2 regions of the Actinokineospora sp. UTMC 2448 genome follow, and region 1 is predicted to be linked to the other one. Evidence: riboswitches for the same ligand, from Rfam matches in the RefSeq annotation. Region 1 holds a riboswitch; the other holds the start of a gene.
The links. Region 1 has a riboswitch for thiamine pyrophosphate ahead of thiC (phosphomethylpyrimidine synthase ThiC). Riboswitches for the same ligand answer to the same signal wherever they lie in the genome.
Positions count from the first base shown of each region.

Region 2: linked by a shared signal. The riboswitch ahead of Actkin_RS03850 (thiamine ABC transporter substrate-binding protein) and the one ahead of thiC (phosphomethylpyrimidine synthase ThiC) in region 1 are both predicted to bind thiamine pyrophosphate.

Region 1 is NZ_CP031087.1:446,940-455,278, forward strand. Features, by position in the region: gene thiS (sulfur carrier protein ThiS) at 1-178, shown strand, start outside; gene Actkin_RS02240 (thiazole synthase) at 180-935, shown strand; gene Actkin_RS02245 (DUF3558 domain-containing protein) at 937-1,533, opposite strand; gene Actkin_RS02250 (hypothetical protein) at 1,533-2,519, opposite strand; gene Actkin_RS02255 (hypothetical protein) at 2,523-2,813, opposite strand; gene Actkin_RS02260 (MarR family winged helix-turn-helix transcriptional regulator) at 2,982-3,404, shown strand; gene thiD (bifunctional hydroxymethylpyrimidine kinase/phosphomethylpyrimidine kinase) at 3,370-4,212, opposite strand; gene thiC (phosphomethylpyrimidine synthase ThiC) at 4,209-5,855, opposite strand; TPP riboswitch at 5,852-5,967, opposite strand; gene Actkin_RS02275 (hypothetical protein) at 6,033-6,650, shown strand; gene Actkin_RS02280 (LysE family translocator) at 6,647-7,246, opposite strand; gene Actkin_RS02285 (hypothetical protein) at 7,303-7,899, opposite strand; gene Actkin_RS02290 (LytR C-terminal domain-containing protein) at 7,983-8,339, opposite strand, start outside.
Region 2 is NZ_CP031087.1:784,348-792,686, reverse strand. Features, by position in the region: gene Actkin_RS03880 (LolA family protein) at 1-622, shown strand, start outside; gene Actkin_RS03875 (ABC transporter ATP-binding protein) at 637-1,596, shown strand; gene Actkin_RS03870 (hypothetical protein) at 1,722-1,895, shown strand; gene Actkin_RS03865 (ABC transporter permease) at 2,253-3,089, shown strand; gene Actkin_RS03860 (ABC transporter ATP-binding protein) at 3,227-4,216, opposite strand; gene Actkin_RS03855 (ABC transporter permease) at 4,216-5,799, opposite strand; gene Actkin_RS03850 (thiamine ABC transporter substrate-binding protein) at 5,763-6,788, opposite strand; TPP riboswitch at 6,808-6,919, opposite strand; gene Actkin_RS03845 (4a-hydroxytetrahydrobiopterin dehydratase) at 6,955-7,257, shown strand; gene Actkin_RS03840 (alkaline phosphatase PhoX) at 7,276-8,339, opposite strand, start outside.

The DNA of each region.
Region 1 (8,339 bases):
GCCGCGCGAGGTCGCCGACGGCGCGACCGTCGCCGAGGTGCTGGCCGCGCTCGGCCTGCCGTCCGTGGGCATCGCCGTGGCCGTCGACGGCGCCGTGGTGCCGCGCGCGTCGCACGCGGTAGCCGTGGTGGCGCCGGGGGCGGCGCTGGAAGTCCTGACCGCTGTCCAGGGAGGCTGACATGGACGACCCGCTCGTCATCGCCGACCGCGAGTACTCGTCGCGGCTGATCACCGGCACCGGGGGCGCGGCCAACCTGGCCGTCCTCGAACGCGCCCTGGTCGCCTCCGGCACCGAGCTGACCACGGTGTCGTTGCGCCGAGTCGACGCGGGCGGCGGCACCGGCGTCCTCGACCTGCTGACCCGCCTGGGCATCGACCCGCTGCCCAACACCGCGGGCTGCCGGACAGCCGCCGAGGCCGTGCTGACCGCTCAGCTGGCTCGTGAGGCGCTGGGCACGAACTGGGTGAAGCTGGAGGTCGTCGCCGACGACCGCACCCTGCTGCCCGACCCGGTCGAACTGCTGGACGCGGCGACGACCCTGGTCGACGACGGCTTCGTCGTCCTGCCCTACACCAACGACGACCCGGTGCTCGCCCTGCGGCTCGAGGAGGCGGGCTGCGCCGCCGTCATGCCGCTGGGCTCGCCGATCGGCACCGGCCTGGGCATCCGCAACCCGCACAACATCGAGCTGATCGTGGCGCGCGCGTCCGTCCCGGTCATCCTCGACGCGGGCATCGGCACCGCATCCGACGCCGCGCTGGCCATGGAGCTCGGCTGCTCGGCCGTCCTCCTGGCCACCGCCGTGACCAGGGCGGAAGACCCCGAACGCATGGCCGCCGCGATGCGCCACGCCGTCACCGCAGGCCGCCTCGCCCGCGCCGCGGGCCGCATCCCCCAACGCTTCTGGGCCCAAGCCTCAAGCCCGCCGAGGTGACTCACACCCCCAACCGCCCCACGACGATCTCCGCCGCGGAGACCGCTGAGTCGCAGGTGTCGGCGAAGTCGGGTGCGGGCTTCCCGGGGCGGTAGTCGATGCGGAATCCCTGGTCGCTGTCGGTTCCGACCGCGACGTAGCAGCTGTCCCCGGCTTCTCCGGAGCCGTATCGGACGGCGGGCATCCCGCTGATCTCGAGCGGCTCGAAGACCTCGGACGAAGTCTTGTGGTGGTAGGCCATCACCAGCGGCGACCCGACCGGCGATGCCTCGAACAGGGCCAGGTCGAGGCTGCCCGCGTCGAGGTCGCCCGAGGAAGAGCAGGAAGCCAGGTCCCGGCTGAACTGTTCAAGCTGCCGCACCTCGGCGCCGAGGTCGAACGCCCGAAGGTCTTCCACCGGAGTCAGCGCGCACGGCTTCGAGAGATACGGATCCATATCGATCGGCCGGTGTACTGGTGGAGCCGATGGTGTCGGCAACGCCGCGCTCGTCGATGTCGGCCGCGGTGGTGTGGTCGGGTCGCCGCCGATCGCCTTCGAGCAGCCGCTGGCTAGGAGGAAGACGCTGAAAGCGATGGCTCCCGTCGTCACCCTGTGCATCAACGGTCCTCCTCAGGAGCAAGGCGTCGTCGAACCGCGCTTGTGGAGATGTCCGACGACGCGCTTCCGCCTGCCGCCATCCGCTCTCGCTCGTTCTCGACCCGTTGGTTGAATTCGTCGTCCGGGAGCCTTTCCTTCGTGAAGAAATGCTCGTAACGAAAGTCGGGGCTGTCGACGTCGGTGTTCGACGGCAGCGGGCGGTACATCGAGAAGGCCTCGTCGGCCAAGTCGCCGTCCGCCAGTCGCAGCGAGTGGCTGATCGCGTCGAGTTCCGCCTCGTAATCCCGGCGCAGCCGGTCCTCCTCGTGCACGTAGGAGCCGAGCACCTCGTTGAAGTCGGCTCCCTTGATCCCGTAGTCCACCGTCTCCACGGCGAAATCGATCACTCCCTGCGCAACCGTGGCCAAGGCGGTCCTGGGGTCCGCGAGGGCGCCGATCACGGTCTTCGCGATGCCGCCGCCGATCTTCAACGCGAACGCCGCTCCGGACTGCTCGCCGTCCCTGATCACCTTGTCAATGGCGCTGACCGTGTTGTCTGCCAATTCCAGGTAGTCCCGGCGAACATGTGTCGCCACCGCGACCGATGCGCCCAGAGCGCCAACCGACCTGGTGATGAGATCACTATGGCGATTGGTGAAGGCTTCGATATGCGTGAGCTGCTGACGAAAGGCGTCCGCAGCGGGGCCAAGCCAGTCCGACAGGTGATCGCGGGCCTGCCGCATGGCTGCCCTGAACTCCTCGGAAAGATCATATGCCACCGCGCTCGCGGCGGACTGCGCGCGCTCCATCTCGTCTATGATCTTCTGTGGATCCAGCGTGATGAACGACTCGGACCGCTGGTGGAACATCGGTTTGTTCGTGGCGAGCCAGTTGTGCGCGGTTTCGGCGCCGAACGGGTTGGTGTGCACCATGAGTTCGAAGAACTTCTGGGCGAGTAGATCGGCGCTGGCGTGGATGTCGGCCTCCGAGGGCCAGGGACCGGCCATTGTTCACCCCTGTCCGTCGGCTCGGCGGTACAGGAGGACTATCTTTTCCAAGGCCTGGGCGGTCTCGTGGATGATGCCGACCGCATCCACCAGGCGAGCCGCCAGGTTGTCGCTATAAGTGGCATACGTCACCTGGAGCGCGTCAAGGGCGGGAAGGCTTTCTCCGCCGTCGCGGTGCAATCCCTCGTGCTGCTTGAGGAGGGAGGCCGGGCGGGCGAGGTGGAAGGCCGCCTGCGGTAGCGACACGGTCGCTGCTTGATGCGCACGGTCGACGTCGACCTCGAATCCGGACACGATTCCCCCTGGTGTTTCGGGCTGCCGGACCCAGAATGTAGCGACGTGGATGCGTTATGTACGCCGAACGCGGATATGTAGATCGATTGGGCTAACGGCGAACTGCGCGGCCGGGGGCTGGTGGAGGGTCGGGTTCGTCCGCTCCCCGGATGCGGCCACAATAACCGGATGAGCTCTGCGGAGACTGACATCGCGGCCCGGCTGTACCTGGCGATCGGGCGGCTGTCGCGGTCGCTGCGGCGGTCCGGCAGTGCCGGGCTCGGCCACGGGTCGATCTCGGCTTTGTCCACTTTGGTCACATCGGGCGAGCAGCGGCTCGGTGACCTCGCCGCGCGGGAGAACGTGGCCGCGCCGACGATGTCGCGGATCGTGGCCGCGCTCGTGGAGGCGGGCTACGTCGGGCGCGAGCCCGATCCGGCCGACCGGCGGGCATGGCTGGTGAAGGCCACCGAGGAGGGCGCGCGGATCGTCTCCGGCGTGCGCTCCAACCGGGTGCGCGACCTCGGCAAGCGGCTCGACCGGCTCACCGAGGCCGAGCTGGCCACCCTGGTCGCCGCTATCCCCGTGCTGGAGTCGCTGCTGGCGGAGTGAGGAACGCCGCCGCGTCCGGCAGCCGCCACAGCGGCGACACCGGGCCGACGCCCGCCCCCAGCGGGTACGCGTGCCGCACCGACTCCACGATGAACGCCTTCGCCGCGCGCACGGCGTCCGGCAGCGTGTTGCCCTTCGCCAGCGCCGAGGTGACCACCGACGCCAGCGTGTCACCGCTGCCGTGGGTGTGGCGCACGTCGAAGCGCGGACCGTCCAGCTCGACGAACTCCGATCCGTCGTAAAGAAGGTCCACACAGGACGGGTCGGTCCACAGGTGCCCGCCCTTGACCAGCACCCACTCCGGGCCGAACGCGTGCAGCGCCCTGGCCGCCTCCCGCTGCCCGGCCCGGTCGGTCACGTCGATGCCGGTCAGCAGCCGGACCTCGTCGAGGTTCGGGGTGATCAGGGTCGCGCGCGGGAACAGCAGCGTCTTCAGCGCGTCCAGCGCCTCGTCGCGCAGCAGCTGGTCGCCGTGCATCGACGCGGCCACCGGATCGACCACGAGCGGTCCGATGTGGACTTCGTCGACAGCGGCGGCCACCGCGGCGATGGTCTCCGCGGTGGCCAGCATGCCCGTCTTCGCCGCCTGCACGCCGATGTCGGTGGCGACCGCGCGGATCTGCGCGGCCACCACCTCCGGCGGGATCACCGTATAGCCGCTGACGCCCACGGAGTTCTGCACCGTCACCGCGGTCACGGCGGTCATGCCGTGCACGCCGCAGGCGAAGAACGTGCGCAGGTCGGCCTGCAGCCCGGCGCCGCCGCCGGAGTCCGACCCGGCGATCGTGAGCGCCCGCGGCGGGGTCACTTGACCACCGGCAGGTACACCTTGCCGCCCTGGTCGGCGAACTCCTCGGACTTGGCGGCCATGCCCGCCTCGATGGCCTCCGCGGAGTCGAGCCCGTGCTCCTCGGCGTAGCGGCGCACGTCCTGGGTGATCTTCATCGAGCAGAACTTCGGCCCGCACATCGAGCAGAAGTGCGCGGTCTTGGCGGGCTCGGCGGGCAGCGTCTCGTCGTGGAACGAGCGCGCGGTGTCCGGGTCGAGCGAGAGGTTGAACTGGTCGGTCCAGCGGAACTCGAAGCGCGCCTTGGACAGCGCGTCGTCGCGCTCCTGCGCGCGCCGGTGGCCCTTGGCCAGGTCGGCGCTGTGCGCGGCGATCTTGTAGGTGATGACGCCGGTCTTGACGTCATCGCGGTTGGGCAGGCCCAGGTGCTCCTTGGGCGTGACGTAGCACAGCATCGCCGTGCCCAGCCAGCCGATCTGCGCCGCGCCGATGGCCGAGGTGATGTGGTCGTAGCCGGGCGCCACGTCCGTCGCGAGTGGACCGAGGGTGTAGAACGGCGCCTCGCCGCACAGCTCCTCCTCCAGCCGCACGTTCTCGGCGATCTTGTGCATCGGCACGTGCCCGGGTCCCTCGATCATCACCTGGACGTCCTTGGCCCTGGCGATGTGCGTCAGCTCACCGAGGGTGCGCAGCTCGGCGAACTGGGCCTCGTCGTTGGCGTCGGCGATCGAGCCGGGGCGCAGGCCGTCGCCGAGGGAGAAGGTCACGTCGTAGGCGCGCAGGATGTCGCAGAGCTCCTCGAAGTGCGTGTAGAGGAACGACTCCTTGTGGTGGGCCAGGCACCACGCCGCCATGATCGAGCCGCCGCGGGAGACGATGCCGGTGACGCGCCGCGCGGTGAGCGGCACGTACCGCAGCAGCACGCCCGCGTGCACCGTCATGTAGTCGACGCCCTGCTCGCACTGCTCGATCACGGTGTCGCGGTAGACCTCCCAGCTGAGCTTGGCCGGGTCGCCGTTCACCTTCTCCAGCGCCTGGTAGATCGGCACGGTGCCGACCGGCACGGGGGAGTTGCGCATGATCCACTCGCGGGTCTCGTGGATGCGCTTGCCGGTGGACAGGTCCATGATCGTGTCGGCGCCCCAGCGGGTCGCCCACACCATCTTCTCCACCTCCTCCTCGATCGAGGAGGTCACCGCCGAGTTGCCGATGTTGGCGTTGATCTTGACAAGGAACTTCTTGCCGATGATCGCGGGCTCGACCTCGGGGTGGCGGCGGTTGACCGGGATCACCGCCCGGCCGATCGCCACCTCCTGCCGCACGAACTCGGGGTCCATGCCCTCGCGCGCGGCGACGAAGCGCATCTCCTTGGTGATGATCCCGGCCTTGGCGTACGCCAGCTGGGTGACGGCGCCGTTCACCGGCTCACGCTCGGCGATCCAGGACTCGCGCAGCCGCGGGAGTCCGGAGTGGACGTCGATGTGGGCATCGGCGTCGGTGTACGGGCCGGAGGTGTCGTAGAGGTCGAGGTGTTCGCCGTTGGTCAGCTCGACCCGGCGCACGGGGACGCGCAGGCCGTCCACCTCGGTGTAGCGCTTGTGCGAGCCCTCGATGGGCCCGGTGGTGACGGCAGGACGCACGGAACGGTCGTCAAGAGCGGTCACGGGGACGCTGTCCTTCCTACGCCGGCATTACCCGGTCAGGTTCAGCGGTCGGCGACACCGGTGTCGGTCGCCCTCTCAGCCCGCCTTGGCGCGAGCTCCCGCGTTCTGGGTTTTCTCCGAGGCCGACCCTAGCCGGCGGGGGGCGTGGCTGCCAAGTGAGCATTAGGGTTGTCGACCATGGCGCGGCCGTACCCGCCGGGAGCGCGGCTCCTGGCCCGACCCGATGCGGTGCGGCCGTGCGCGGGCTGCGGCGACCCGCTCGGCCGGGGCTACCCGACGTGCGCCACCTGCGCCGATGCCGTCGACGCGTACTGGAAGGCCGACTGGGAGGCCCTGCGCGGCGACGACACCGCCGACCGCGACCTGGCCGCCGACGTGCTCGCCGAGCCAGCCGGGGTGTACCCGTGGACGTGCACCGACTGGGCGCTGCGGCTGATCCCGTGCCCGGCCTGCCGCGCCGAACTCGGCACCGGCGACCCGGGCTGCCTGACCTGCGCCCGCGCCGACCAGTCCCGCTGGGCGTGGGACCACGGCGGCATGCCGGTGGCGATGACGCAGAACGAGCACACCCTGCGGGTGGCCGTCGCCGCACTGCGCGCTGCCGACCGCCACCGCGACACCGTGGTCGCGTTCTGGCGGCTGACGCTGCCGTTCCTGCTCGTCGGCGAGACGTTCACCGCGGCGCAGGCCCGGCGCATCCGCGTCCTGCTGCTGGCCGGGCGGGCCGAGGAACTGGCCGAGTCGCCCGGCTACGCCGCGATGACGGCCCTCCCCGACCTGCCCTGGCGCGCCTAGCCCTCGACGGCGAGCTTGATCCCGAGGCCGACCAGGGCGACCCCGGAGATGCGCTCCAGGACCGTCCGCACCCGGGGCCGCTTCAGGGCGTCCATCACCCGCGTGAGCAGGGCGAGGACGAGCAGGTACCAGATCGTGTCGATGACGACCCAGGCGGCGGCCAGCAGCACCAGCACCCACCGCCCGGCGTCCGGCTCGACGAACTGCGGCAGGAACGACACCGCGAACACGGCGAGCTTCGGGTTGGCGAGGTTCACCACCAGCCCCGACCGGAAGCCGCTCCCGCCCGGCGCCTCCCCCAGCTCCCCGGCACCCCGAGCGAGCAGCGCCTTGATCCCGAACCCAATGAGCACGACCACCCCGGCGATCCGCAACCCCTGGTAGGCGATCTCAGAGGCCACCAACAACACCGACAGCCCCAACGCCGCCGCCAACGCCCACACGGCGACCCCGACCTCCATCCCCACCACGGTCGCCACCGCCGCCTTCCGGCCCCCGCGCACGGACTGTCGCAGCAGCATCGCCGTCCCCACCCCAGGCACCATGGCCAGGGTGAACGACGCGACGAGGAAGGCGACGATGCTGGAACCGGTCATACCCGCAGATGGTGCGTGCGTCGGCCGGTCGGGGGAAAGCGGTTTTCACCGACCCCTCAGAACCACGCCGTCCGCACCGAAACCTCGATGACCTCGGGCGAACCATCGGACTGGAAGAACAGCGTCCAGATCTTCGCGCTCTGCTCGACGTCGCCGTATCCGTAACCGTCATCGCAGGCGTAGTTCATGCGCATCCCGCTGAGCGTGGTCGTCGCGCCGCCCATCATCCCGCAGCGCTGGCCGTCCTCCAGCTCGAGGAACCACGGGTTGCCCGAGGGGGGAGCGTCACCGGGCGGCCCTGACGCATCGGACGTGATGACGATTCTGACCGCGTCGCCGCCCGTGGGGTCCGACAGGCAAAGCGCCTCGTCCGATCCGGCGAAGGGCGACACGTAGCAAGGGTCGAGGACCTGCGAGTCCTCCGTGAAGCACCGGCGGGCCCGGGAGTTCGCCGGGCTGATGCTCGACGAGTGGCAGTCGCCTACCGCCTCCTCGGTGATCCGCCACCGCGCCGTGTCCTCCGGGGCGGACATGGGACTGAGGAGGATGACCTCGGTTGCGCGCAGGGGTTCAGATGACGGGTGCCCGACCACTGCGGTGGAGCAGCCGGAGGCACCGAGCAGGACCATCAGCAGAATCACCACACCGCGCACGCAGGCCCCTTGGTCGTCGGACCTGCTGTGCGTCGTCGGTGAAGCGGTAGGCGTTACCCGTTATCGCCGGGCCTTCGACAGCCTCAGCCCTTGCTTGGGGCGCGCTCGGCCCAGTCCTTGGTGACGATGACGATGACGCCGGGGCTGGCGTTCTCGATGCCTGCGAAGCGGGGTTCCACGCGGATCTTGAAGGCGGCGGCGAGGGCGCGGGCGGCGGCCTCCTCGTCGGTGCCGGGGCGGAAGTACACCGTCGTCTCGTGGAGCCTGCCCTGGTGGTTGCCGACCTCCACGACGTTCCAGCCCGCTGCCCTGAGGTCGGCGGCGGCGCGGTCGGCGAGGCCGCTGATGGTGCTGTTGTTGTAGACCCGGACCTGCATGTCCGGATAGGACGGCCGGTTGTCGGGGGAGCCGGGGGCGCCCGGGCCGCCGGTGGTGCCGGG
Region 2 (8,339 bases), 340 kb from region 1:
GTCCCGCGAGCTCGTCGAGCTGATGCGCAAGGACAGCACCATCACCATCGACGGCACCGCGCGCGTCGCGGACCGGCCGGTGTACCAGCTGGTGCTGACGCCCAAGCCCACCGAGCGCACGCTGCTGCGCGAGGTCAGGGTCTCCGTCGACGAGGCCACCCGGCTGCCGCTGCGGCTGGAGGTGCTGGCCAACGGCCAGGCCGAGCCCGCGCTCAGCGTCGGGTTCTCCGACTTCGACACGGGCGCGCAGGACCCGGCCCTGTTCCGCTTCACCCCGCCCGCCGGGGCGACGGTGACCGACGGCGCGCAGGGGTCCAAGCACGTCGAGGGCAACGCGCTGCTGGAGGACCTCGACCTCGAGGTCGTCGGCGAGGGCTGGGACACGGTCCTGGTGGGCAAGGTGCCCACCCAGATCATGTCCACGCCGGTCCCGTCGGAGAACGGCGATGAGACCGACCCGATGGCCCTGCTGAGCCAGTTCGGCAGCGAGGTGACCGGGGAGTTCGGCACCGGGTACGCGATCACGACCAAGGTCGGCACCGCCCTGGTGACCACCGACGGCCGGGTCGCCCTGGGCGCCGTGCCGCAGCAGGTCCTGGCCGAAGCGCTGGCGACGAAGTGACCGGGGGGTCGACGATGGTCGCGGCCGCGCGCACACGGGGGTTGCGCAAGGTGTACCGGGGGACAGTGGCTGTCGACCACGTCGACCTCGAGGTCCCCACCGGGTCCGTGATGGGGATGCTCGGGCCGAACGGCTCGGGCAAGACCACCACGATCCGCATGCTGCTCGGCCTCGTCGAGCCCACGGCGGGCGAGGTCGAGCTGCTGGGGCACCGGCTGCCGGACGGCCTGCCCCGGGCGCTGCCCGAGGTGGGGGCGCTGGTGGAGGGACCGGGGTTCCACCCGTTCCTGTCGGGGCGGGAGAACCTGCTGCGGATGGGTGCCGCCGAGCCCGCGCTGGCCACCCAGGCGATCCCGGCAGCGGTGTCCGAGGCATTGGAGCGGGTCGGCCTCGCGGGGGCGGCCGACCGCCGGTTCAAGGCCTACTCGCTGGGCATGAAGCAGCGCCTCGGCCTGGCCGCTGCCCTGCTGGCCCCACGCCGGTTCGTCATCCTCGACGAGCCGACCAACGGCCTCGACCCGGCGGGCACCCGCGACGTCCGCGCCGTCATCGCCGACCTCCACGCGGCGGGCACGACGGTGCTGGTGTCCTCGCACCTGCTCGCCGAGGTGGAGGCCACCTGCACCCACGTGGCCGTCCTGCACCAGGGCACGGTCGTGGCCCAGGGCGACCTGACCACCCTGCTGGACGCCGACAGCGCGGGCCTGCTGGTGTCCACTCCAGACGTCACCCACGCCGTGGACGCGCTGCGCGACAACCGCATCCCGGCCCGCGCCGTGCCGAACGGCATCCTCGCCGACCTCACCACCACAACCGCCCCGGCAGTGGTGGAGACCCTGGTGCGCGCAGGCGTCCCCGTCCACGAGGTCCGCAGGCAGCGCACCGGCCTGGAGGACCTCTTCGCCCGCCTGACCGAACCCAGCCCCACCGACTCCCTGGACGCCGAACTGGCCATGATCGGAGACGCACGATGACCGCCATGGCCAAGCCACCACCACACACCCAGCCCCCCACCACCCAACCCCTGCGCCCCGAACCGCCCACCACACCGCACAGGCCCCACCCCCCGGCCCACCTCGACCGACCACCATCCGAACCGATGTCCCCCGGATTCGCCAAGACCCCGATCAAGCAGCCGCCGCGCTCCGAACCGCGCCGGATGCTCCGCACCCCGGTCGACTGCGGTCTAACCGCAGCCGTGCCGGGGACCGCGGGCACCGCGGGCACCGCAGGCACCGCCACCGAACCGGCCACGACCGAAGGCCCGCGATGACCACCATCGCCACACCACTGCCACGCACCAAAGCCCCCATCGCGCGGCTGCTCCGCTCCGAGCTGCGGATGATGGTGCGCAGGCCGCGCACCCTGGTCGGCCTCGGACTGCCAGCGGCCATACCGGGGACTGCGAGCACCGCCACCGAATCGGCCGCGACCGGAGGCCCGCGATGACCACCATCGCCACACCACTGCCCCGCACCAAAGCCCCCGTCGCACGCCTACTCCACTCCGAGCAGCGCCGGACGCTGCGCACACCACGCAACCTGGTCAGCCTCGGTCTACCGGCGGCCATACCGGGAACCGCGGACACCGCCACCGAACCGGCCGCGACCGGAGGCCCGCGATGACCCCCATGGCCATACCGCTGCCACGCACCAAAGCCCCCATCGCGCGGCTGCTCCGCTCCGAGCTGCGGATGATGCTGCGCAGGCCGCGCACGCTGGTCGGTCTCGGTTTGCTGGCGGCTGTGCCGGTGATCGCGGGCATCGCCATCCGCATCGCCGCGGATGGGGATGGGCCGGTCGGGGAGGGGCTGTCGACGCTGGTGGCGGGGAACGGGCTGATGCTGCCGATCTTCTCCCTGCTCGCGGCGTTGACCATGCTGCTGCCGTTGGTGGGCGCCACCCTCGCCGCCGACGCGCTGGCGGGGGAGTCGACCAACGGGACGTTGCGCTCGTTGCTGGTGGCGCCGGTGAGCAGGCCCCGCCTGCTGGCGATCAAGGCGTTCGGGATCGCCACGGTGACCCTGCTGGCGTGCCTCCTGATGGCCGCCACCGGCACGATCACCGGGATCATCCTGCTCGGCGGCGACGGCATGCTGACCGTCTCCGCCACCCGCCTCCCCTTCGCCGACGGCCTGGGGCGCGTCCTGCTGACCGCGCTCCTGGTCGCCATCCAGATCTGGGGCGTCGCCGCGGTCGGCCTGGCCGTCTCGGCCTGGACGGACCACCCGCTGATCGTCCTCTCGGTGGCCCTCGGCCTCCTGATCGTCTCCGGCGTCCTCAGCGCCATCCCCGCCCTCGACTGGCTGGACCCGGTCCTGATCACCTCCGGCTGGGAATCCATCGGCGAGGTCGCCCGCGACCCCCTCCCCTGGCCCACCCTCACCGAAGGCGTCCTCAGAGCAGGCTGCTACATCCTCATCGGCTACTCCGTGGCCCTCTCCCGCATGCTCACCCGGGACGGCTGAGCGGACTTCCGGCCGCGGTCCGCCTCAGGCGGGCGGCGGCTCGGGGCGAGGCTGGAGATCGTGAGGCTCGTCGGCCGCGGCGCTCCGATCGCGGCAGGTCGGTGTCGGGAGAGCGGGGGCGTCGGGTGTTCGTGCGGTCAGGGGCCGATGATCGCCACTCCCGTCTCGTCCAACGCCAGAGTCACCTCGTCGCCCACGGAAGGGGCGTTGGTCACCTCGGCCACGGCGTCCACCGCCCGGCCCGCGTCCACGACCAGACGGACGTGGTCGTGGCGGTGGACGCGGCCGGTCACCTTGCCTGCGACACCAGCGGGGGCCGGGCGCAGGGCGGCGGGGCGGAGGCCCACGTGGACGGCACCATCCGGGGCGGACAGGGGGATGGCGCCGAACTCGCACGTCAGCACGCCGTTCGCCACCCTTCCGGGGAGGAAGGTCGTGCAGCCCAGGAAGCGGGCGGTCTCCTCGTCCACCGGGCGCCGCCAGACCTCCGCGGGGTCGCCGGTCTGGTTGACGCGGCCCGCGTTCATCACCGCGACCCGGTCGGCGAGGGTGAAGGCCTCGTCGTGGTCGTGGGTGACGACCATGGCGGTGGTCCCGGCGGCGCGCAGGAGGGTGGCGAGGTCCATGGCCAGTTGCTCGCGCATGGCCCTGTCCAAAGCGGACAGTGGCTCGTCCAGCAGCAGCAGGCGGGGACGCGGGGCCAGCGCACGGGCCAGAGCGACGCGCTGCTGTTCACCCCCGGACAGTGACGTCACGCGCCGGGACTCGTAGCCCGCCAACCCGACCAACGTCAACAACTCGGCCACGCGCTCGGGCGACTTGCGCCCCTGCATCCGCAGGCCGAAGGCCACGTTGCCCGCCACGTCCCGGTGCGGGAACAGCTGGCCGTCCTGGAAGACCAGGCCGAAGCCGCGGCGGTGCACCGGCACGTCCGCCAGGTCCGCGCCATCCCAGCAGACGGTCCCCTCGGCGGGCTCCAGACCCGCGACCGCGCGCAGCAACGTCGACTTGCCGCAGCCGGACGGCCCCAGCAGCGCCAACACCTCGCCGTCGCCGATCGACAGGTCCACATCGGACACCGCGGTGACCGACCCGTACCGCACGGTGAGCCCGGAGACGGACAGCATCAGAACTCCCCCAACTCGCCCGCGCGCAGGCGTTCCACGACCAGGGCCACCGCGACGGTCACCACCATGAGCAGCGTGCACGCGGCGTACGCCATCTGCGAGTTCAGCTCCCCCGGCCGCGACACCAGCCGCCCGATGACGACCGGGAGGGTCGCGGTGTCGGGACGGGCCAGGAAGCTGGTCGCGCCGAACTCGCCCAGCGCGACGACGTACCCGAACCCCGCGGCGGCCAGCAGGGAGCGGCCCGCCAGCGGCAGGTCGACCTCCCGCCACACCCGCCACGGGCCCGCGCCCAGCGTCGCCGCCGCCTGGCGCAGCCGCTCGTCGATCGACCTCAGCACCGGCAGGACGAGCCGGATCACCAACGGTGTCACGACAAGCGCCTGCGCCAGCGGCACGAGCGCCGCCGAGGTGCGCAGGTCGCCGGGCAGCGCGTCCAGCGTGATCAGGTAGCCGAACCCGACCGTCACCGCCGACACCCCCAGCGGCAGCATCAGCGCGGTGTCCAGCGCGTCGATGAACCGCGCCCGACGCAGCGACACCAGCGCCACCGCCGCGCTCACCCCGAGGACCAGCGCCAGCACGGTCGCGTCCGTCGCCGTGCGCAGCGAGTTGGCCGCGGCCTCCCACCCGGTGACCGACAGCGACCCCGCGTGCCCGGTGCCCGACAGCGCCCTGTACCCGGCGAAACCACCGTCGACGGACCGCGCCACCAGGGACGCGATCGGCACGACCAACAGCGCCACCACCGCGTACGCGGCCCCGACGACCCACCACTCACCGCCGACCGGACGCCGCGCGCTCTCCACCCGCGCGCGCAGCTTCAGCGCGGCCTCGCGCCTGCGCCGTGCCCGCGCGCCCAGGACCAGCACCACGACCACCGCGGTGACCTGCACCAACGACAGCGCGCTCGCGCCCGAGAGGTCCAGCAGCTCGACCGTGCGCAGGTAGATCTCGGTCTCCAGCGTCCGGAACCGCGCCCCGCCCAGCAGCAGGACCACGCCGAAGCTGGTCGCGCAGAACAGGAACACGACCGCGGCCGCCGACCCCAGCGCGGGCGTGAGCGCGGGCAGGGTCACCGCGGTGAACGTCCGCCACCGCGACGCCCCCAGCGAGCGCGCGGCGTCCTCGGCCCGTCGGTCGAGGTGCGCCCACAGCCCGCCGACCGTGCGGGCGACGACCGCGACGTTGAAGAACGCGTTGGCCAGCACGATCGGCAGCACCCCGCCGCCGAGCAGGCCGCGGAAGGCCAGCCCGACCACGACCGTGGGCAGCACGAACGGCACCAGCACCAGCGCGCGGACCACCGCCATGCCCGGCAGGGCGACCCTGGCCAGCAGGAACGCCACCGGCAGACCGGCGACCACCGCGACCAGCGTCGCCGCGGCCGCCTGCCCGAGGGTGAACGCCACGATCCGCCAGGTGCTGGGATCGGCGAGCACGTCGAGCGCGGCGGCGTCCAAGCCGAGCCGGACGATCGCGCCCACCGGCCAGGCGAAGAACACCGCCAGGAACGCCAGCGGCAGCAGGCCCAGCAGGGCCGGGCTCAGCCCTGGACGGCCGCGCGCCACTGCTCGATCCACCGCTCCCGGTTCGCCTGGATCTCGGCCGCGGGCAGCGTTGCCGGGTTCTCCGGCAGCGGCGCGGCCTTCGCCCACGCCTCGGGCAGTTCGACGCCCTCGCGCGCCGGGTAGACGTACATCATCTCCGGGACGGTCCGCTGGAACTCCGGGGACAGCAGCAGGTCGACCACCTTGCCCGCGTCCTCGGGGTTCTTGGCGTTGGCGAGCACGCCCGCGTACTCGACCTGGCGGAAGCAGGTGTCCAGCACGGCCCGCGTGCGCGGCTCGCCGTCCTCGCCGATCTCCGCCGACGGCGAGGACGCGTAGGACACCACGATCGGGCGCGGCCCCTGGCCCGACGAGCCGGAGAACTCCTGCGTGTAGGCCTCTTCCCAGCCGCTGACGACGAGCACGCCGTTGGCGCGCAGCTTCTCCCAGTACCCGACCCAGCCGTCGCGGAAGCTCGCCACGGTGCCGAGCAGGAACGCCAGGCCGGGCGACGACGTCGCCGGGTCCTCGACGACGAGCAGGTCCTTGTACTTCGGGTCGGCCAGGTCGGCGTAGCCGGTGGGCACGGGAAGGCCGCGGGACTCCAGCGCGGCGACGTCGACGTTGACGCACACGTCGCCCACGTCGACCGCGGTCAACCTGCCGCTGTCATCGACGGCGTAGCGCTGCGGCCCCTCGGCCGCCGCGGGTGAGCGGTACTCGGCGAAGACGCCCTCGTCCAGCGCGCGGGAGGCGAAGGTGGTGTCGACGCCGAAGGCGACGTCGCCCAGCGGGCTGGCCTTGGTGAGCACCAGCTGGTTGGTCAGCGCGCCCGCGTCGCCGCTCTTGCGCACCTCCACGCGGATGCCGGTCTCGGCGGTGAACCTGTCGAACACCGCCGGGTCGTGGGCGAACGAGTCGTGGGTGACCAGCACGACTGTGCGGTCACCCGGCTTGTCGTCTCCGCTGAGCGAGCAACCCGCCAGCAGCAGGGCGAACAGGGCGATCGCCATTCGACGCATGGGACATCCTCCTCGGGGCGTGCGCGCCACGAGGCCCTTCCTGCGCAGGCATGACCCTGATCAGGTGTGACGGTCGAGGGCTCCACGCCCTCCTCTCAGCCCGGCGCTACCGGACTCCCGTGGCAGCGTCGAGCGTACGCCCCGCGATCGGGCCAGGATGGGGGCCATGGCTGAACTGCTGAACGAGACCGAGGTGGGCAAGGCGCTCGGCGTGCTCACCGCGTGGCGCCTCGACGACGGCGCCCTGGTGCGCGAGGTCGAGCTGGAGTCGTTCTCCCAGGCGATCCAGGTGGTCAACCGGGTCGCCGAGATCGCCGAGAACGACAACCACCACCCCGACATCGACATCCGGTGGCGGACCCTGACCTTCCGCTGCACCACGCACTCGGCGAACGGGCTCACCCAGTGCGACGTGAGCCTCGCCCAGGAGATCGACGGGGTGATCGAGGCGATGGGCGGCGCGGGCTGAGCCGCGCCGCCCTCCCGGTCAGCTCCGGAACGGGCCGGTGACCTCGTAGGTGATGCCGCCGCTGCTGCTGCCGGTCGTGCCGCGCTGTGAGGAGAAGTACAGCCGGTTGCCTGCGGGGGTGAACGCCGGGCCGGTGATCTCCGAGCTGGACTGCCCGGTGACCTGCAGGAACGGCGCCACGATGCCGTCCGGGGTGATGATGCAGATCTCCATGTTGCCGCCGTCCTCGGCGACGAACAGGTCGCCGTTGGACGCGCCGGTGACGTTGTCGACGCCGGTGAGCGGGGCCGTCCCGCTGACGAGCGAGTCGTCGTAGGTCAGCGAGATGGTCGAGTTCGTGGCGTTGTACGCCCACACCCGGCCGTCGCCCTTCGTGGTGAACCAGCACGTGCCGTCCGCGTAGTAGCAGCCCTCGCCGCCGTTGAACTTCTTCGCGCCGGAGACCTGGTAGCGGGTCGCGGTCGGGCTGCCGTCGGGGTCGGGGACGTTCGCCCAGGTCACCGAGCCGCTGGTGGCGGTGGAGCCCTTCATGACCTGCAGCGTGCCGCTGGAGAGGTCGCCCCAGGTGTTCGGGCGGAAGCGGTAGAAGCAGCCGTCGCTGACGTCCTCGGTCATGTAGACGTAGCGGTGGTCGGCGTCGACGGCGCACGCCTCGTGCTTGAACCGGCCCATCGCCGGTCGGACGACGGCGGCGTTCACGCCCCACGGGTCGGTCTCGTAGACCCGGCCGGTGGAGACCTCCTCGCAGGACAGCCAGGTGTTCCACGGCGTGGCGCCGCCCGCGCAGTTGACGTTGGTGTTGGACAGCGTGCGGTAGGCCCCGGTGATCTGCCCGGAGGAGTTGAACTTGATCGCGCCGACGCCGCCGGTGCTGGAGACCTCGCTGTTGGACACGTAGATCCACCCGCTGCCGTCGGCGAACACCGCGCCGCCGTCCGGGGCGGGGTGCCAGGTGTAGCTGGTGCCCGCCACCCGCTGCCCGGACCGCGCGACGACCCGGCTGGTGAACCCGGCGGGCAGCCGGATGCCGTTGGCGTCCGCGGCCTGCAGCGGGCCGTAGGGGCTCGGCCCCGGCTGGGCGG